2 linked regions of the Latilactobacillus sakei subsp. sakei DSM 20017 = JCM 1157 genome follow. The protein of the gene in region 1 interacts with the protein of each later gene in a pairwise test. Links are inferred from orthologs where the notes say so. Each region holds a gene or a part of one and is shown in the gene's direction. Other genes may lie near its edges. The genes, in order: topA and LEUCM_RS09630.

What was found.
Region 2: the proteins of topA (region 1) and LEUCM_RS09630 interact in binary tests that used the Escherichia coli proteins (3 or more experiments, as listed by UniProt). The link is inferred for Latilactobacillus sakei subsp. sakei DSM 20017 = JCM 1157 from one-to-one orthologs.

The regions. Positions count from the first base shown.
Region 1 is NZ_AP017929.1:1,436,420-1,447,571, forward strand. The notes cover bases 2,730-5,664. They hold topA (type I DNA topoisomerase), read left to right. Parts: upstream 2,730-3,122; coding sequence 3,123-5,207; downstream 5,208-5,664. Other genes in these bases: LEUCM_RS07215 (Rrf2 family transcriptional regulator), read left to right, coding at 2,730-2,873; trmFO (FADH(2)-oxidizing methylenetetrahydrofolate--tRNA-(uracil(54)-C(5))-methyltransferase TrmFO), read left to right, coding at 5,229-5,664. Also shown: rnhB (ribonuclease HII), read left to right, coding at 1-522; DNA-processing protein DprA, read left to right, coding at 577-1,443; LEUCM_RS07210 (NAD(P)H-binding protein), read left to right, coding at 1,544-2,410; more of LEUCM_RS07215, read left to right, coding at 2,439-2,729; more of trmFO, read left to right, coding at 5,665-6,539; tyrosine recombinase XerC, read left to right, coding at 6,607-7,518; ATP-dependent protease subunit HslV, read left to right, coding at 7,620-8,165; ATP-dependent protease ATPase subunit HslU, read left to right, coding at 8,178-9,596; LEUCM_RS07245 (aldose 1-epimerase family protein), read left to right, coding at 9,619-10,497; acetolactate synthase AlsS, read left to right, coding at 10,622-11,152. UniProt on the Escherichia coli protein: Releases the supercoiling and torsional tension of DNA, which is introduced during the DNA replication and transcription, by transiently cleaving and rejoining one strand of the DNA duplex.
Region 2 is NZ_AP017929.1:1,903,166-1,914,220, forward strand. What follows is about bases 8,218-11,055. They hold LEUCM_RS09630 (YigZ family protein), read left to right. Parts: upstream 8,218-9,222; coding sequence 9,223-9,888; downstream 9,889-11,055. Other genes in these bases: LEUCM_RS09625 (ATP-dependent helicase ComFA), read right to left, coding at 8,218-9,161; LEUCM_RS09635 (glycosyltransferase family 4 protein), read right to left, coding at 9,915-11,003. Outside these bases: LEUCM_RS09590 (PDZ domain-containing protein), read right to left, coding at 1-795; permease-like cell division protein FtsX, read right to left, coding at 989-1,876; cell division ATP-binding protein FtsE, read right to left, coding at 1,866-2,552; preprotein translocase subunit SecA, read right to left, coding at 3,869-6,232; hpf (ribosome hibernation-promoting factor, HPF/YfiA family), read right to left, coding at 6,481-7,026; LEUCM_RS09880 (ComF family protein), read right to left, coding at 7,153-7,581; more of LEUCM_RS09625, read right to left, coding at 7,824-8,217.

The DNA.
Region 1 (11,152 bases):
GGACCACTAGCCGGGCCCGTTGTGACGGCCGCTGTGATTTTGCCCCATGATTTTGATCTTTGGCAGGTCAATGATTCCAAACAACTGTCATTTAAGCTCAAACAAGAGTTGTATCGAGAGATTATGGCCCAGGCAGTCAGTGTTAGTATCGGAATTGCGTCACCTGAACGGATCGATACCGAAAACATTTACCACGCAACAGAATTAGCAATGGGTGAAGCAGTCGCTGGTCTGGATAAACAACCGGACTACTTATTAGTGGATGCAATGACCGTACCGACTGATATTCCCCAAGAAAAATTAATCAAAGGCGATGCCCGCAGTATTAGTATTGCCTCAGCCAGCATTGTCGCAAAAGTCATTCGGGATCAATTGATGATTAATTACGATCAACAATATCCGGGTTATGATTTAGCCAACAATATGGGGTACGGGACAGCTAAGCATTTAGCGGGGCTTGCTGAACTCGGGGTTACACCAATTCATCGTCGCAGTTTTTCCCCTGTTCAAAACGGTTTATAGAAAAATAAAACAGCTCTTTTACGGATTATTAATTAACGTAAAGGAGCTGTTTTTGTGTTAACTAAAAATCAATTACTCTTAAAAGTACATTTAGCGGCGGGTTTTGGGCCTATTAGTGAATTACGCTTGGCGGCGTGGCTAGCAACCAGTCATAATTGGGCGTTATCGGCGTTAGAAATTGCGCAGATTACGCGCTTGCCGGAACGTTATTGGCCGACTTTTCAAGCAAGTTTTCAAAGTACAACCTTACAACGCCAATGCATCGAACATGAAGTTCGAACGACTTATTTAACCATCTTAGATAAAGATTACCCACAACGCTTATTGGAAACCTATTTGCCGCCCGTTTTGTTATTTTATCGTGGTGATTTAAGATTGTTAAAACAGCCATGTCTCGCGGTAGTCGGGGCGCGTCAAGCGACTCATTATTCTAAACAATCACTAGAACAGTTATTACAAGGACTAACTGCCACTACGATTATTAGTGGGTTAGCACAAGGAGCGGATGCGATGGCCCACGAAGTTGCCTTGCAGCGTGGTTTGGCCCCAATTGGGGTGATTGGCACGGGCATTAATTGCAGTTATCCACCACAAAATGAGCATTTACAACAGGTAGTTGCTGAAAAAGGTTTGTTATTATCTGAATACGCTCTTGGTACACCAGCCCGGCGCTATCAATTTCCAGCCCGTAATAAAATCATCGCGGGGTTATGTCATAGTTTAATTGTGACGGAAGCACGGCACAAGAGTGGTAGCTTGATTACCGCTAACTTGGCCCTTCAAGCTAATCGCAATGTCTATGCAATTCCGGGGCGCATTGATCAATCACTGTCACAGGGGTGCAACCAATTAATCGCCGCGGGAGCGACACCATTGTTAGATAAAAACATATTAATAGAAGAACTACGTTATTTTGATTAAGCGAAACTGTTTTGGTTGACATTCATAATCCCTCCTGTTATTATTAAAACAACAAGTTACTTATAAAGTAACAAATAAACCACTAAGGGGATTTTAAATTATGAAATATGCAATTACAGCTGTAACAGGACGTTTTGGCCAAGTAGCCGTTCACGAATTAGCAAAATTAGTACCTGCTTCAGATATTATTGGTTTGGCACGGAACGTTGAAAAAGCCCAAAAGATGGTGCCAGCAGGCGTTACCGTTCGCCCTGGGGATTATACACAAGAAGCAATATTAGCAGACTCATTACAAGGTGTTGATCGCCTACTATTCATCTCATCGCAACCAGGCGCAGAAGTCCCACGTGATCAACAACATATGGCCGTTGTCCGGGCTGCTAAAAAAGCCGGTGTTAACTGGATTGGTTATACAAGTTTCCCCCACGCTGACCAAACAACTTCTGGTTTAGCTGAAGACCACCGTAAAACAGAAGCGGCTATTATCGAATCTGGTATTGCGCATTCTTTCTTACGTAATAATTGGTATCTTGAAAACGAACTCGATACAATTAAAGGTGCTATTGCCGGTCAACCATTTGTTTATGGCGCTGGTGACAGTCATGTTGGTTGGACACTTGAACGTCTTTATGCTGAAGCAGCCGCTAAGGTATTAGCCATGACTGATGCAAAAGACATTTATGAATTCGCTGGTGCACCCGCAACTTATGCTGATTTAGCCGAAAGTGTTGCACAATTGACTAATCAAGAATTTGCGGTATCATCATTAAGTATTGCTGAGTATCAAAAAGGGCTTGAAGCAAGTGGTTTACCTGCTGAAGTCGTTGGTGTTGTTACAATGATTCAAAGCTTAATTCGTGATGGTGAATTAGATGAAGTTTCAAGTGATTTACCAGATGTCTTAGGTCGACCATTGCCATCATTAACCGCAGCCCTTCAAGAATTGTTACCAGCAGAATCAAAGTAGAGAATCCGTTTGAAATTGAGGTTAAACGATGAAATATTCCCACAAACTAAGTGATGCCATCCATATCTTAGCTTATGTCGAAATTTATCAAGATGGGGACTTATCGAGCCAGTCAATTGCTGGCAGTATCGAATCCAACGCGAGCTTAGTGCGTCGGTTGATGTCCCTTTTGGTGAAAGCTGACTTATTGGAGAGTCGTCCAGGGACGATTGCGCCTAAATTAGCACGGCCAGCAGAGCAGATTAGTGTTTTAGATGTCTATCAGGCGCTTGATACTGATCAGCAATTGTTGCACATCGATGAAAAGACCAATCCGCAGTGTTTGGTGGGTGCTAATATTCAATCGGCATTGAATGACGCTTATGATCAGGTTCAAAAAGCGGCTGAAGATCAGATGGCGCAAATTAAGTTGGCCGGCATTATTGCAGATATCTTAGCTAATAGTGCGCAAGTCAACGCTTAAAAAACAAGGTAAGGATAAAAATTATTTTTTATCACACCTTGTTTTTTTGTGGTTTAGTGCGGTAGGATTGGTTATGAATTTGTTATAATCCACTGTTTTTCTGATAAGTTTCCTTTGAATACGGGGAAACCTATGCTATGCTTTAATCTGATAATCACTAGCGCGCGTTTAGATTTGACAAACGGCGCCCATGTCACATATTATTATGTACGATTTTGAACAAAGCGTTCTGTTGAAAGGGGTTTGTCCATGGCAGGCAAAAATTTAGTCATTGTAGAATCACCTGCAAAGGCCAAAACAATTGAGAAATATCTTGGACGCAACTATAAAGTCGTTGCAAGTAAGGGTCATATCCGCGATTTACCCAAGAGTCAAATGGGTGTGGATTTCGAAAATAATTATGAACCTAAATATATTTCAATTCGCGGTAAAGGCGAAACAATTAAAGAATTAAAGAAACACGCTAAAAAAGCGGATCATATCTATCTAGCAGCCGATCCCGATCGTGAAGGGGAAGCAATTGCATGGCATGTTTCGCATATTTTAAAATTAGATCCAACCGATAAAAACCGGGTGGTCTTCAATGAAATTACCAAAGACACTGTTAAGAGTGCCTTCAAAAATCCACGTAGTATCGATATGAAATTAGTCGATGCCCAACAAGCACGACGGGTATTAGACCGAATCGTGGGTTATTCAATTAGTCCACTCCTCTGGCAAAAAGTTAAAAAAGGCTTGAGTGCCGGTCGGGTGCAATCAGTTGCGTTAAAACTCGTGATTGATCGCGAACAAGAAATCAAAGCTTTCAAACCTGAAGAATATTGGTCATTAGATGCCGAATTCAAGAAGGGTCGCAGTAAATTTAAAGCTAGTTTCTACGGTTTAAACGGTAAGAAAACAGCTTTAGGCAATAACGATGCAGTACAAGATGTCTTAAAGCAAATTGATAAGACGCAACCTTTTACAATTGAAGATGTCAAAAAGCGTGAACGCAAGCGTTTTGCGGCGGCACCTTTTACCACTAGTTCACTGCAACAAGAAGCTAACCGGAAGTTAAACTTTAGAACCCGTAAAACGATGATGCAAGCCCAACAGTTATATGAAGGGATTAATCTCGGGGGTAAAGAAGGCACGGTTGGGTTGATTACGTATATGCGTACCGATTCAACCCGGATTTCAACGGGTGCCAAACACGAAGCGTCACAATTCATTCACGATAACTATGGTGAAGAATACGCCGCTGTTAAAGCCCATAAGACGAAAAATCCAGAAGGCGCACAAGATGCCCATGAAGCAATCCGTCCAACTTCTGTGATGCGGACACCTAAGAGCTTAAAAGATGTTTTAACAAACGATCAATATAAGATTTACAACTTGATTTGGTCACGATTTGTTGCCAGTCAAATGACACCCGCTGTCTTTGATACAGTGGCGGTTAAGATTAACCAAAACAACGTCTTATTTAAGGCTAATGGCTCACAAATGCGCTTCCCAGGTTTTACTAAGCTATACGTTTCATCCCGCGATACCGAAGATTCAGCGAAAGATAACTTATTACCTGAATTAGCGGTTGGCGATGAAGTGAAATTAGCTAAAACCGATCCAGCGCAACATTTCACGCAACCACCGGCACGTTATTCTGAAGCCAACTTGGTTAAAGCGCTCGAAGAAAACGGCGTTGGTCGTCCCTCAACCTATTCACCAACGATTGAAACGATTCAACGACGCTATTACGTGAAGTTGAATGCTAAACGATTTGAACCAACGGAATTAGGTGAAATCGTCAATAATTTAATCGTCGAATTCTTCCCAGATATTGTCAGTATCGACTTTACTGCCGATCTTGAACATCGTTTGGATGAAGTTGAAACGGGCCAAGAAAATTGGATCAAGATTATTGATAATTTCTACCAACCTTTTGAAAAAGAAGTTGAAAAAGCTAGCGTTCAAATCGAAAAAATTCAGATTAAAGATGAACCGGCTGGGTTCGATTGTGATATTTGTGGGGCGCCAATGGTGGTCAAAATGGGCCGTTATGGTAAATTCTTCGCCTGCAGTCGCTTCCCAGATTGTCGCAATACCAAGGCAATCGTCAAAGAAATCGGTGTGACATGTCCTAAGTGTGGCAAGGGGCAAGTTATTGAACGTAAATCTAAGAAAAACCGGTTATTCTACGGCTGTGATCGTTATCCAGACTGTGATTTTGTCACATGGGATAAACCAGTCGGCAGAAACTGTCCTAAGTGTGAACATTACTTAGTTGAAAAGAAAATTAAAGGCGGCAAACAAGTCATCTGTCCTAATGGTGATTATGAAGAAGCCGTTCAAAAATAAGAGAAAATTTGAGGTAATTAGATGACGACAAAACCTTTTGTAAATGTGATTGGTGCCGGCTTAGCTGGTTCCGAAGCGGCTTGGCAAATCGCCAAACGCGGTGTTGATGTTCATTTATACGAAATGCGGCCGGTTAAAATGACGCCCGCTCATCACACGGAACAATTTGCGGAATTAGTTTGTACCAATTCACTACGGGCAAATCAAGTCACGAATGCGGCTGGTTTGATTAAAGAAGAGATGCGCCGTTTAGATTCAATTATTATCGCTGCAGCGGACGAAAATGCCGTTCCCGCTGGTGGTGCGTTAGCTGTTGATCGGACACCATTTTCACAAACGGTCACCGACAAACTCGCTAATCATGAACGGGTAACCGTACATCACGAAGAATTGACCGCTTTCCCAGAAGGCCCTACAGTAGTTGCTACTGGTCCATTAACGTCACCTGGTCTAGCAGAAGAAATCAGTGCGTTAAACGGTAGTGAAGGTTTGTATTTCTACGACGCCGCTGCACCAATCCTGGATAAAAACAGTATCGATTTTGATAAAGTTTACCTTAAGTCACGGTATGACAAGGGTGAAGCAGCTTACTTGAATTGCCCAATGACTGAAGCGGAATTCGAAGCCTTTTATAAGGCCTTGATTTCAGCAGAAGTTGCTGAAATGCACGACTTTGAAGATGAAAAATTCTTCGACGGTTGTATGCCAATTGAAGTCATGGCAAAACGCGGTATCAAAACAATGTTATTCGGACCTTTAAAACCAGTTGGGCTTGAAAATCCCAAGACCGGTGAACAACCTTATGCTGTTGTTCAATTACGTCAGGATAATGCCGCTGCAAGTCTTTATAACATTGTTGGGTTCCAAACTCATTTGAAGTGGGGCGAACAAAAACGCGTTTTCCGGATGATTCCAGGTTTAGAAAATGCTGAATTTGTTCGTTACGGTGTTATGCATCGTAATACCTTCATGAAATCACCAGACGTGCTATTACCAACTTACCAATCAAAACAACGTTCTGATTTATTCTTCGCCGGTCAAATGACAGGTGTCGAAGGGTATGTTGAAAGTGCTGCTTCTGGCTTAGTGGCTGGGATTAATGCTGCTCGTTTAGCATTAGACACAGAACCAGTTACTTTCCCAGCAACAACGGCAATGGGTTCAATGGCACATTACATTACGCATACCAGTGCCAAACATTTCCAACCAATGAATGCGAACTTCGGAATTTTCGAACCTTTAAAACAACGAATTCGCGATAAAAAAGAACGGAATCAAGCACTTGCAGACCGTGCGTTAGCAAGTATTGACACATTTAAAGAAACACTCTAGGTAAACACCTTTTAAATCCCGCTAAGCTTGTGGTAAAGTATTATTAACCAAGCTTGGAGGGATTTTTTTGGCGCTTGAACAAGATTGGATTAATTTGTTTTTACAATACTTAATTGTTGATCGACACTATTCACCAGAAACGCAAAAGGCCTATCAAGCCGATATTAAAGCGTTTGTCGATTTTTTGGCCGCTAATGGGGGCCTGACCTCCTTTAAACAGGTCGGCACCCTTGAAGTACAAACTTATTTGAATGAAATGGATCAAAAAAAATATAGTGGCGAAACGATTGCGCGCCGGATTTCAAGTTTGCGGTCGTTTTATCGCTACTTGGTACGCAACGAATTTTTACAGACTGATCCGTTTGAAACGGTCCAACTCAAGAAACAACGCCATAAGTTACCCCGTTTTTTCTATGAAAAAGAAATGGATACGTTATTTGCCGCGATTGTGGGGCAAGAACCGCTAACCCAACGTAATCGCGCCATTCTTGAGTTATTATATGCAACAGGGATGCGGGTTAGCGAGTGTGCCCAACTCACGATTGGCCAGATTGATTTTGGTTTACGGGTTATTTTGGTACATGGTAAAGGGAATAAGGATCGTTACGTGCCTTTTGGCAATCACGCGACTAAGGCTTTGCAGGATTATTTAGACGATGGTCGGGTGCAATTGATGGCCAAACGCCAGCAAGAACATGATGTGGTTTTCGTCAACCATTTAGGAAATCCGATTACCAGTCGGGGAATTGAATACGCATTGGATCAAGTGGTTAAAAAGACCAGTTTAACCAGTGGCATTCATCCCCACATGATTCGGCATACCTTTGCGACCCACTTATTAGACCACGGGGCGGATTTGCGAACGGTTCAGGAGTTATTAGGCCACAGTAGTTTATCGACGACCCAGATTTACACCCACGTGACGACGGCCCATTTACAAAAGGATTACAGGCAGTTCTTCCCACGGGCTAAAAACTAGGACTAAAGAACGATTTTTTTAATAAAAAAGAGCGATAGAATTAGCACACAGTCTTAAAGACTGCTAAAATGTGATTAACGCTATTTAAAGGAGCAAATCAAATGACAACAATTTGTGCAGTAAAACATAATGGTCGGACAGCAATTGCTGGCGACGGACAAGTAACAATGGGCGAAAAATTCGTCACAAAAGATTCAGCGAAAAAAATTCGCCGGATTTACGGCAATAAAGTCGCAATTGGTTTTGCCGGTGGCGTTGCAGATGCGTTTACGTTACAAGAATGGTTTGAACAAAAATTAGAAAAATACTCAGGTGATTTACAACACGCCGCTGTTGCCTTGGCACAGGACTGGCGTAAAGATCCAACGCTTCAAAAATTAGAAGCAATGTTGATTGCCATTAACGAAACAGATATTCTTTTGATCTCAGGTAACGGTGAAGTCATTACCCCTGATACACTTGCTGAATCAGGTGATCAAGTGATTGCGGTTGGTTCAGGTGGTAATTTTGCCCAAGCAGCTGCAACAGCCTTGATTTTAGAAGGTAAGCCCGAATTAACAGCAGAACAAATCGTTGAAACTGGCGTGAATATCGCTGGTGGCATCGATGTTTATACGAACCACAACGTGATTGTGGAATCATTTTAGGAGGTGGCCCAGATGGATTTGATGAATAAGACACCCAAATCAATTGTCGCTGAATTAGACAAGTTTGTAATTGGCCAAGATAAAGCTAAAAAGGCCGTAGCGGTTGCGTTATATAACCGTTACCGTCGGATGCAATTAAGCACTAAGATGCAACAAGAAATTACACCTAAAAACTTATTGATGATCGGACCAACCGGGGTCGGTAAGACAGAGATCGCACGTCGCTTAGCGAAAGTCGTTGATGCCCCTTTAATCAAGGTTGAAGCAACTAAATTTACAGAAGTTGGTTATGTTGGTCGTGACGTTGAATCAATGGTCAGAGACTTAGCGGATGTTGCTGTTCACATGGAAGAATCAGAACAATTCAAGAATGTGCGCGGGAAAGCGGCCCGTCAAGCGGACAAACGCTTAGTAAAATTATTAGTCCCTGGTATCAAGAAGGAACAACGTAAGAATAACAATAGCATGAACGACTTAATGTCAATGTTCACTGCTCTTCAAAATGGTGAAACACTAGCTGGCTTAAACCAAGCTGAAACTGAAGAAGTAACCGATGAAGTACGTGATCAACGCCTATCTGTTAAGGAACAACTTGATAAGGGACTCTTGGACGATCGTGAAATCGAAATTCAAGTTGACGAACCCAAAAAGGCCGCACCAATGAATGATATGATGGGCCAAATGGGAATTGACTTGAACGATACATTAGGATCGATCATGCCTAAAAAGAAGATGGTCAGAACCGTTACCGTTAAGGAAGCACGTGAAATCTTCATTCAAGAAGAATCTGATAAGTTAGTTAACCATGCCGATATTTATCATGATGCCCTTCAAAGAGCTGAAAATACCGGGATTATCTTTATCGATGAAATTGATAAGATTGCTGCTGGTGGCAAAAAACAATCTGGTGAAGTCTCACGTGAAGGGGTTCAACGCGATATTTTACCAATCGTTGAAGGCTCACAAGTTAATACGAAATACGGGATGCTTAAGACGGACCATATCCTCTTCATCGGTTCTGGTGCCTTTGCGGAATCTAAACCAAGTGATTTGATTGCGGAATTACAAGGCCGTTTCCCAATTCGAGTTGAATTAGAAGACTTAACTGAAGCCGACTTTGTCCGGATCTTAACGGAACCGAATAATGCGCTTGTTAAGCAATATATGGCTTTAATCGGGGCAGATGGCGTTCACGTCACCTTTACGATGGAAGCCATTGGCAGAATTGCTGCGATTGCCTTCCAAGTGAACCACGATACTGAAAACATTGGTGCGCGGCGCTTGGCAACCATCTTGGAGAAATTGTTGGAAGACATTCTCTTTGAAGGACCAGATATGCAGATGGGTGATATCACCATCACTGAACAATATGTTAATGATAAAATTGGTAAGATTGTAGCCGATAAAGATTTAACCCGCTTTATTCTATAAATTTCTAAAGGTGGTTTTAAAAATGATCCAAATTGCAAATGAATTTTTAACAGTAACACTTAGTCCACAAGGTGCGGAATTACAGAGCGTTAAAGGGGCCGTTTCAGGGTTAGAATACCTCTGGCAAGCGGATCCCAAAGTTTGGGGTCGTCACGCACCCGTTTTATTCCCGTTTGTTGGGCGTTCTAAGAATGATCAATATACGTATCAAGGTAAAACTTACCCAATGGGCCAACACGGCTTTGCCCGTGACCGTCAATTTGAAGTAGAAAGCCAAACTGATACGGCTGTGACATTCTTATTGAAATCAGATGAAGAAAGTTTAAAAATTTATCCATTTGAATTTGAACTACGCGTTTCTTACCAAGTAAACGACACACACCTAAAAGTGGGCTATGATGTTAAAAATACAGCGCAATCTGGCCCAATGTACTTCTCTGTTGGGGGGCATCCCGGTTTTAAAGTGCCATTAACGGACGATACCCAATTTGAAGACTATTTCTTAGACTACCGACCACAAAAATCACGGGTTAAGATTCCATTGCAAGGCGCATTCATCAATTTGAATGAACGCACATTGGCACCAACGGATGTGGCAACTGATATCAATCACCCACTTTTTAAAGAAGATGCTTTAATTTACGAATTAAAGGGTCAAGAAAATAAATTTAGTATTCGTTCTGAAAAAACGGACCATGCGATCAGCTTGAAAGTCTCAGGGGCCCCATTTATCGGTGTTTGGTCACCTTATCCAACGGAAGGCGAATTGGTTTGCCTTGAACCTTGGTGGGGAATTGCTGATGATGTCGATGCTTCTGGTGAACTTTCAGAAAAATTTGGTGTCAATCAATTAGCACCTAATGAAGAATTTAATGCGAGCTATGAAATTACAGTTAAATAGTTAATATAAGGCGTTTCTCGTAGAGAAGCGCTTTTTTGCTCGGTATTACACGAAGCAAACCTGCTAGTTTTTAAATAGATTGCATGCTAAGATAATAATTATTAAACAATAAGTGAGGGAAATCATGACTGATAAAAAAGAGTACTACGGTGCAGATGCAATTATCGATAGCTTAGTAAATCATGAAGTAGAATACGTTTTTGGTATTCCTGGTGCCAAGATTGACCGGGTGTTTGAACGACTAGAACATCCCGTTAACCCTAAAACACCGCAATTAATTTTAGCGCGTCATGAACAAAATGCGGCGTTTATGGCAGCTGGTATCGGCCGAATTACCGGTAAGCCAGGCGTTGTAATGGCGACATCTGGGCCTGGTGCTAGTAACCTAGCGACAGGTGTTGTGACTGCCACTGCTGAAGGTGATCCTGTCTTAGCAATTGCCGGGCAAGTGAAACGGGCTGATTTGCTCCGTTTAACCCATCAAAGTATGCGTAATGCAGCGCTCTTTGCACCAATTACTAAGTTCAGTGCAGAAGTGCAAGAACCTGAAAATTTATCAGAAGTGATTGCCAATGCTTATCAAGAAGCTGAATCAGCTAAACAAGGGGCCAGTTTTGTCAGTGTTCCTCAAGATGTGACGGACGCCAAGGTCCAA
Region 2 (11,055 bases), 470 kb from region 1 along the record:
ACTTAATGTGCTTAATATGATGCTTGGGAATATAAAGCTAACGATACCGGCAACCACAATCACACCACCAAACGTGATTTGCGTTCGCAAATCACGCGTCACTAACGCTGACATCAATTCTTTAATCGCTTTAACTGAAAAGCCGAGAATCAACGGTAAGATGACGATGTTAAATGATTGCTGACCAATATGTAGGACTGGCCAAAAGCCCCAATCAGGTAACTGATTAGTGCCTGGTACTAAAAAGAAAACGGGTGCTAAGTAGATTTGACGGCTCGTAAACATCGCTGTCATCCGCCCCCGACTGCTAGTGATGACGTGTGGTGTCACCACCTTAGTGGCATCCCACTTTTGTAAAAAGCCAGTTAGGATTGTAATTAAGCCTGCTACAATTAACAGTTCTGCTAGCAAACTGTTACCCGCTAGAATTTGATATTGTGGCCAAATCATTGCACTGATTAAATACAATAAAGCACTTAATAGTATTAAGACGTTACCCGCAAAACCAATTGGCATCAAAAATAAGGCTACTACCGCGACAATTTGGTAGACTAACCACCAATTTAAATTAATTGTGACGCCTAACAACAAGGTACAACAACTGAGCGCTAAACCCGCTAATAACCCGTGCCACCAAAATAGTTTCAACTCTGGCCACTTAGGATTAACGGCAATTCTAAACGTCTGTCGTTCATGTTTGATACGATGTAGCGCTAACCAAAAAGCAAACACAATCGCCACCCATAACAATGGTGTCGTGAAAAAGGTAAGCAACATATTAACGAACATCTCCATTAAATAAACCCTCCAACCTATTCAATCCCGCCAACCTGAAAACGATGCCAATCGCATCTGTCGAACAGACCGCCGAACTTTCCCCATAAGTATAGCATTTTGCCCCGTTAACTGCCTAGCCCTTAAAAACGCTAAAAAAGGAACCCCAGCTAAAAAGCTGAGATTCCTTTTTGTAAATCAGTATGATTACTTGTTAGATTTTTAAGAAACGACGCATTGAAACGACTGATCCCAAGGCCCCGATAACAATCCCTAAAATAGCCATTGTTAAATCGAGTTGGAATAAGAACATGCCTGGTCGTAAGAGTGAGTAACCGGCAGAAGCCATGTTGAGGGCCATATGATTATAAACCCAAACATAACCAAAATCGATCACGATAACCGGAACAATTACCCCCAACAATCCGGTCCAAGCCCCTTCAAAGAGGAATGGCCAGCGAATATAGGCATTAGTTGCCCCAACTAAACGCATAATCCCGATTTCGTCACGCCGTGATAAAATCGTAATCCGAATCGTATTTGAGATTAAGAAGACAGCTACGAATAAGAGTAACGCTGCAAAACCTAAGCCCCATTTGCGGATATTCTTCATCACGCTAAAGAGTTTCTTAGCATTATTACCACCATAAGTAGCGTCGTAAACGTGCGCTAATTTCTTAGCCTTTTTAGCGACCCCAATCGTTTTATTGGGATTCGTTGTGCTGACCATATAAACATCATAAAGTGGATTATCGTCGCCGGTAAACATCTTGAATGATTGGCCGTAACTACCAACCACCTTATTCAATTCTTTTTTCCGACTTGAATAAGTGACTTTTTTGACGGACGCCATTTTTTTAAGTTTCTTTTCTAACTGGTTTTTCTGGTCCTTGGTCGTACCACGTTCAACCATTACCCGGACGTGCACGTCATTTTCGATATCATTTGAAATTTTATTAAAATTAAAAATCATCGCAAAAACAACGCCGACCAATAGTAATGTGACTGTAACAGCACTAACAGCAGCGACTGACATCCAGCCATTACGCTTTAAACTCTTAAAACTATCATTTAAATGGCGCTTCAACGTTCTAATCTTCATAGCCATACTCACCTTCTTTTTCATCCCGGACTAAACGACCATCTTCAATCGCTAAGACACGATGCGTCCGTTCGTTAACCATTTGTCTGTTATGAGTCGCCATTAAAACAATTGTTTCTTTATTGTTGATGGCTTCTAAAATATCCATAATGCCTTCTGACGTTTCTGGATCTAAGTTCCCAGTTGGTTCATCAGCAATTAAGACTTCTGGATAGTTGACAATTGCCCGTGCAACAGCAACTCGTTGTTGTTCCCCACCAGATAATTCGTTAGGGAAGCGATCATTTTTGGCTTTTAGACCCACTAATTCAAGCACTTCAAGTACTCGTTTTTGGATGACTTCGGGTTCAGCTTCAATGACTTCCATTGCGTAAGCGACATTTTCAAAAACTGTCAACCGTGGCAATAATTTGAAATCTTGGAAAACCACACCGACTTTACGGCGTAAATAAGGGACTTCCCGATCTTTCATGTTCACTAAATCAAAACCAGCCACTTCAATTTCACCACTGGTGGCCTTTAATTGATGATATAACATCTTAATAAATGTTGATTTACCAGCACCACTTGGCCCAACAATATAGGCAAATTCGCCAGCATCAATCGTTACGGATAAATTCTTGATTGCTGTGACACCATTTGGATATTCTTTGGACACATTCGTCATTCGAATCACTGAGGTAACACTCCTTTTTAATTGTTCATCATGTAATCTACAAAAAACACTAGTCGTATCTTATTATAGCATGCCGTCTTACTTATTCGGCATCAAAATTAGTAAACTCTAACGAATCCCTCTGCCAAGCTTAATTCGGATTTTTTTGGCTCAATTGCCATTGTAAGTACGCATACATAAAGGGATCTAAATCACCGTCCATGACGGCTTGACCGTTACCTGTTTCGTAATTAGTCCGGTGATCTTTAACCATCGTATAGGGGTGGAAAACATACGATCTAATTTGTGAACCCCAGCCAATTTCGAGTTGTTCACCCTTGATAGCGGCTGCTTTTTTGGCCTGTTCTTCTTGTTCTTTTTGATATAACTTGGCTTTCAACATGTTCATCGCAGTTTCTCTATTTTGCAACTGTGATCGTTGTGCTTGCGAACTGACGACAATCCCCGTTGGTAAATGGGTTAAGCGGACGGCTGAAGAGGTTTTATTGATATGTTGGCCACCAGCCCCACTGGAACGGAAAACGTCAACCCGCAAGTCTTCTGTGCGCACTTCGATATCAATTGATCCGTCTAATTCAGGCATCACATCGACCGAACAAAATGATGTATGGCGCCGACCGGCTGAATCAAATGGTGAAATACGAACTAAGCGATGGACCCCTTTTTCAGAGCGCAATAATCCGTAGGCATTATGGCCCTTGATCATCAAAGTGACACTCTTAATGCCGGCTTCTTCACCGGCTTGATAGTCCTCTGTTTCTACGGTAAAACCGTGCGCATCTGCCCAACGTAGATACATCCGTAATAACATCGCACCCCAGTCTTGAGATTCTGTTCCGCCAGCACCAGGATGTAATTCGACAATTGCGTTATTGCTGTCGTATTCACCTGATAATAATTGCCCCAATTCATATTGGCGCATCTGACTTTGAATCTGCTCTAAGTCGGCTTCAAAGCTCGCCTGTAGCTCGTCATCAGGTTCTTCTTGTAATAACTCTAAAGTGACACTCAATTCCTCAAACTGCGCCTGTAATTGGTTAAAAGAATCATACTTTTCCTTTAACACATTATTTTGATCAATTAATTGTTGCGCTGATTGTTGGTCATTCCAAAAATCAGGATCGCCCATCTGTGCTTCATTTTGTGCGATGCTTTCTTGAAGGCCTTCTAAGTCAAAGAGACCCCCTGAACTGCGTTATTTTACTCTCAATTTCGTTTAATAAATGTCTTGCTTCACTTAATTCCATTTGATTAACCTCTTTTTGATTTCATGCCATTAAAAAATGGCTAAGTCAATTGCCTCAGCCATTCGTTAATTAGCGTCGAATATTTTGACGAATTTCCGCCTTCATGAAGAGTCGAGTTGTATCGTAATCGATATCACTAATCATTTCTTCAAACATTCTGTAGCCTTCTTCTTGATATTCAACCAATGGATTCATTTGACCGTAGCCCCGTAATCCGATTGAATTTCTAAGTTGATCCATTGCGTCGATGTGGTCTGTCCAACGTTCATCAACAACACGGAGAATAACAACTTTTTCAAATTCAAGCATTTGATTTTCATCAGATAATTGTTTTTGTTTTGTTGCATAATTCTTTTCTGCAAAAGTCATCAATAATGCTTCGATTTCTTCAGCTGACTTGCCTTGTAACTTCTCAAGTGTTAATTGTTCTTCACTAACCATTGAAGTCGTTGCAAAATCATGAATTGCTTCAAGGTTCCAATCTGCTGTATCACCTTGTGTGTGCAATTGAACGATTCGTTTAACCGTTCTTGAAATCATTGGCATAATCACTTCTTTTAAGTTGTCTTCTGCCATAATGACTTGCATCCGTTGTTTATAAATGACTTCACGTTGTTCACGCATGACATCATCGTATTGAAGGGTTTGTTTACGTGTATCATAGTTATTCCCTTCAACCCGTTTTTGTGCGGCTTCAACTTGGCGCGTAATCATCTTACTTTGGATGACAGCATCGTCGTCTGAAATCTTCATCCGATCTAGGAATGCTTTGATTCGTTCTGAACCAAAACGTTTCATCAAGTCGTCTTCCAATGACATATAGAATTGTGTTTCACCAGGATCACCTTGACGACCAGCACGGCCTCGAAGTTGGTTATCAATCCGTCGTGATTCATGACGTTCAGTACCGATAACAGCTAAACCGCCTAAATCTGTGACACCAGGTCCTAATTTAATATCAGTCCCACGACCAGCCATATTAGTAGCGATTGTAACAGCGCCCCGTTGGCCAGCATTCATGATGATTTCAGCTTCTTTGAAATGGTTTTTCGCATTCAAGACAGCATGTGGCACATTATTTTCGTCTAATAAACGTGATAGTAATTCTGATGATTCAACCGCAACCGTCCCAACTAATGTTGGTTGGCCTTTTTCGTAACGTGATTTGATGTCCTTCACAACGGCGTGGAATTTACTTTCAAGCGTTGGGTATAACACATCTGATTTATCGTTACGTGCGATTGGGCGGTTAGTTGGAATTGAGATAACTTCCATATTGTAAATTTCACGGAATTCTTCTTCTTCGGTTTTAGCCGTCCCAGTCATCCCTGAAAGTTTGTTATACATTCTGAAATAATTTTGATACGTAATGTTGGCCATTGTTTTGGTTTCATCTTGGATTTCAACGCCTTCTTTGGCTTCAATCGCTTGATGTAAGCCATCTGAATAACGACGACCATCCATCACACGTCCAGTGAATTGATCAACGATCAAGACTTCACCATCTTGAACCACATAATCGATATCCTTCAACATGATGAAATTAGCACGCAATGATTCATCCAAATGATGCGTCAAAGCTGTATTTTCAATGTCATATAAGTTATCTAGACCAAAATTAGCTTCAGCTTTGCCAATACCGGCTTCTGTTAAACTAATTGTTTTTGTAGGCCAATCGATTTTATAATCTGCATCTTCTTTTAAGGTTTTCACAAAGCGGTCCGCACGGATATAAAGTGCCGTTGATTTTTCTGCTTGTCCAGAAATAATCAAAGGTGTCCGGGCTTCATCAATTAAGATTGAATCCACTTCATCGACAATTGCAAAGTTCAATGGACGTTGTACCATTTCTTCTTTGTAAACAACCATGTTATCACGTAAGTAATCAAAGCCAAGTTCACTATTAGTTGAGTACGTAATATCAGAGTTGTAAGCATCGCGTTTTTCTTCAGGGGTCTTCGCGTTTAGGTTCAAACCAACTGAAAGCCCTAACCAGTTATACAATTCACCCATTTCAGTCGCATCACGACTTGAAAGGTATTCATTGACGGTAACAACATGAACCCCTTGACCCGCAAGCGCGTTCAAATAAACGGGCATTGTGGCGGTTAACGTTTTACCTTCACCAGTTTTCATTTCAGCGATATTACCTTCGTGTAATGTAATCCCACCAATAATTTGAACCCGGAATGGGAATAAACCAAGCACACGTTTAGCGCCTTCTCGAGCGACCGCGAATGCTTCAGGTAAAATATCGTCTAATGTTTCGCCATTTGCTAATCTTGTTTTAAATTCAGGTGTCTTAGCTTGTAACGCTTCGTCAGATAAATTACTGTATTCATCTTCATAAGATTGTACTTTATCGGCAATTTTGCCCATTCGTCCAACTTCACGTTTATCGCTTTCTACCCATGATTTTAGAAAATTTGCCATGTATTATAATTCTCCTCTGAAAATTCTGATCACTATGATTTTAATTAAATTTTAGAATTACTGGACCACTAACATCTTATTCTAACATTTATTACAGTCAATTAAAACCTGATGCTTAAACAAATACATGCGATTAGGCATAAAATTAACCCTATTACCTATAGTCTTATTCTGAAAATAAATAAAGGGCTCGAAACAAACACTATTTTGTTTGTCTCGAGCCCTTCACGATGTTTATTTAAAATTTTTTATTCATCTGTTTCGATCAAACCATAACGACCATCTTGGCGTTTGTAAACAATGCTTGTGCCATTTGTTTCTGAATCTTCAAAGATAAAGAATTCATGACCTAACATGTTCATTTGTAAGATGGCTTCTTCGCTATCCATTGGTTTTAATGAAACACGTTTAGTTCTAACAACTTGCATTGGTTCTTCTGGTAAAGTTTCTTCAGAAGAAACCACTAATTCAACACCCTTGATACCACGTTCACGTGATTTACGATTAATTTTTGTTTTATATTTACGAATTTGACGTTCTAGTTTATCAGTTACCAGATCAACACTACCGTACATGTCTGGTGATGTTTCTTCGGCTCTAAGAACCAAGTAAGGGAGCGGAATAGTCACTTCGACCTTCGCTGTTTTATCAGGATAGACTTTCAAGTTAACGTGTGCAGTTGCTGTAGCTGATTCATCAAAATATTTTTCGAGTTTGCTGATTTTCTTCTCAACATAACTCCGAATTGCTTCTGTGACTTCAATATTTTCTCCACGGACATTAAAACTTAGCATATGATTTCTCCCCTTTCACAAATAACCCCATTGGTTATTTGTCACCCAATAATTGATAGATTATTGGGGCTTTGTTACTAAGTTCATTATATATAAATTGCGGCCAATAGACAAATAAAACGATTACTATCTGGCTAAAGTAATCGCATTAATTGTAGCTTGGGGATAATTAGCACGCAGACATTGTTGTGCATGCCACACCGTTCGGCCCGTCGTATAAATATCATCCAAGATTATTATCGATTGCGGCTTATGCGGTAATTTTTGCGGTACCAATTCAAAAAATTGCGGACTTGCAAGACGTTCTGCACGATTTTTTTGTGCTTGACCCTTCTCTGTCGGCCGCTTTTTCAATAACGATGTTAACGGAAAACAAGTTTCGAATAAGCCTTGGACTGGATTAAAGCCCCGTTCTTGTTGATGTTGCTCATCAGATGGAATAGGCACGTAAGTTACATTGGATTTTACTGGAAACCGAGTTCGAATGTCGCGTTCGAATAATAGCCGTAATTGATAGTCTCCTTGGCCCTTATAACGTTGAAAATATAACTGCATCGCTCGGTTATAAGTAAACAGCGCCTGAGTTTTAAGATGCTGCTGAGGATAACGTTGTCGCCACTGCTGACAATCAGGGCACAAAATACCCGTTAGCAGCGGTCGACTACAGTCCGAACACCGATGACCACTAATGCGTTCAAACTGCTGTAAACAGACTTGGCAGATATGCGGATTAAGTAGTGGTTTTAATTGCAAAAGTTGCTTGATACTTGGCTTTTCGATAATTAAATTGTGGCACATTAAACAGTTGATTGTAATCGCCGTCCCCTCTGATTTTGGGCCTTAATTTGCCGACAAGCGCCTTTGATCGCCCGCGTATAGTCTTGATAATAAAAATGAACCGGATTTTGGGCGTAATCTTTATGCCGTCCCGCTCGCCCGGCAATCTGGACCAAAACGGCTTCGTTAAACACCATGTGTTCCGCGCCTAAGACCAAAACTGCAACGTTTTTAAACGTAACGCCCCGTTCTAAAATGGTGGTCGTCACCATTAGCTGAATTTGTTGTGCTCTAAACGCCGTAATCTTTTTGATCTGATCCGGATCGTTAGCATGCAATGTTTCAATCCTGACCGCCGGCAATAAGGTTGATAACCGATTGGCAACTGGTTGCAATAACCGCACTTGCGGCACGAATAACAAAATCTGTTGTGTTTTTAAACAAGTCTGGCAATCCCGCTCAAGTCGTTTAGGTAACCGACCTTTTTTTAATTGGGCCCGCCAATTAAAAGCGACGTGCCTATGTGGTTCTGGTAATAGATGACCATGAAAGCGGAGCGGTAATTCGCTAACCGTCATTTGTTTAGCAGCAATTGCCCGTTTAATAGCGGGGGTCGGAGTCGCCGTTAAATATAATAAAGCACATTGGGGCTTGCAGGCTTGTTCAACTGCCGTGACTAAAACGGGATTATCAACAAAAGGAAAAGCATCGACTTCATCGACAATCACAGTGTCAAAGGCGTGATAAAACTTCAGCAACTGATGCGTCGTGCAAATCACTAACTGCGTATAGCGATAGGGCTCAGTTTGCTCACCGTGCATCAACATGATACTAGCCGTTGCAAAGGCAGCTTGCAGGCGCGGATAAAGTTCCAAGCAAACGGCGACTCTAGGCGCTGCCAGACATACCCGCTGACCCTTTTGAAGCGCAACTAAAATTCCTTGAAAAAGCATCTCGGTCTTCCCTGCGCCGGTCACGGCCGTTAATACGTGCCGTTTTTGTGTTTGAACCACCTCAACCACCGCTTGGGCAGCTTGTTCCTGATGCGGTGTTAATTGCCCCTCCCACGTCAACTTTGGTATGTTATTTTCGAATAAATGACACTCCGGTACCGTGTATAACCAATCGCCCTCTACCAAACGACCAAATAACAAACATTGCGCGCAATAATGGCGCCCATCTGGTAAGCAGGTTTGCGGCGGCACCACTTGCTGACAACGTTGGCAGACTAGGCGATGCTTGACCCGTAAAAACGCAGGTCGCCGCTTAATCTGTGGTAAACTATAGTTATTATTTTGCGTATCGGCTAACTGGGCCGCCGTAAACTGGCGACCACAGGCAATTACTTGTTGTCCCATTTGATTTGCTCCTTTAGAACTAACATACGCAATCGGAATTTATTTTTTTGAGGTGACCTCCATGGAAAGTTATTTAACCGTTCAAGCAGACGGGCAGTTTGAACTTGAAATTAAAAAGTCCCGTTTTATTTGTCAAATCGCTCGGGTTAGCGATGAAGCCGCTGCCCAAGACTTCATCGACCAAGTTCGTAAAACACATACGAAAGCTAATCATAATTGTTTCGCCTATCAACTGGGACAACCTGCTAATATTCAAAAGCAAAGCGATGATGGTGAACCTAGCGGCACTGCAGGTGTGCCAATTCTTGAAGTCTTGCGTCAAATGCAACTTACAAACCTCTGTGTTGTCGTTACTCGGTATTTTGGTGGAACTAAGCTAGGCACTGGCGGTTTAATTCGTGCTTATAGCCACGCGACTTCCGCTGCTCTCGAGCATCTCGGTATCGTTCAAGGAATCGAACAAACTGCCTGTCATTTAACCATTGATTATGCACAGTTTGACTCCCTTCAAAATCGCTTAGCACAACTGGATTTGATTGCTCAGGATATTCAATACACAACCAATATCCAACTAACGGTCTGGCTCCCCACCGAAGAAGTCCCTGCCTTTGAGGCCCAAATGACGGAATTGCTCAATGGTCAGCTCACCTTAGGGCTTGGACAACAACAATTTAACGAAGTCCCCATCAGCGCGCAAGCGATTCACGACTTGCGTTATCAAAAATAACCATCAAAAAAAGGATTAGCCAGTGGCTAATCCTTTTCTTCGTCTTTAGGTTTTAATAATCGTTTTAGTAAGTGTAATAGTGGTTGGTGATTCTCGCCAACTAACCCAATTGATTCAACAAACAATTCTAGGCCAATCAAGACCGCGATTGTTAAGGCTAAGCTCCCCCACAATGTTGATAATGGGTATAGTAACGAAATGAGTGAGAAAACCAACGCTAAACCGTAAATAACCAATACCGTTTGCCGGTGTGATAATCCTAATTGCATCAAGCGGTGATGTAAATGATGTTTATCCGCTTGTGAAATTGGTTTGCGGTTTAAGATCCGCCGTAACATTGCGTAAACCGTATCCGTAATTGGGACCCCTAAAATAATAACTGGAATCAATAATGTAATGAAGGTTACGTTTTTCAACCCCTTCAAGGATAGGACCGCAATCATGAAACCTATAAACAAGGCCCCCGTATCCCCTAAGAAAATCTTGGCGGGATGGAAATTATGCGGCAAGAAGCCGATTAACGCAGCCCCTAAGCAGAAAATCATAATTGAAACACTCACATTGGTAATCGATAGGAAGAAATAGGCAATTACACCCATCGTGAATAGCGCGATGATTGAGACCCCGGTCGCTAAACCGTCTAAGCCATCAATTAAGTTCACCGCATTGGTAATCGCTAAGATCCAAAAAATTGTAATTGGAAAACTTAACCATCCTAATTTGAAAGTCCCAACAAGCGGAATTGTTAGGATATTCATCCGCACACCCGCTAAGAAGTAAATCACTAAGGCAGCGATTAAAATCCCTAACATTTTTTCTTTAGGGCTTAATTCTTTGATATCATCAATCATCCCGGTGATGATGATAATACATTCTGCTAAAAAGATGCTAAATAGTTCGTGCGTCGGAAACTGTCCGCGCAATAGAATAAAAGTGCCTACATTAAAGGCAATAAAAATCGCCAAACCACCCATTGAGGGCATTGCTTTCTTATTCACTCGGCGAGCATTGGGTTTATCAACCGCGCCTAAGACAAAAGCTAAGCGTCTAACGAGCGGTGTAATTGCGGCCGAAACGAGCATGGTCGCAAACAACCCAACGATGATTCTAAACATGGGCATCATTTGATTCGCCTACTTTCTCTAACATTCACTTTATTATACAAAT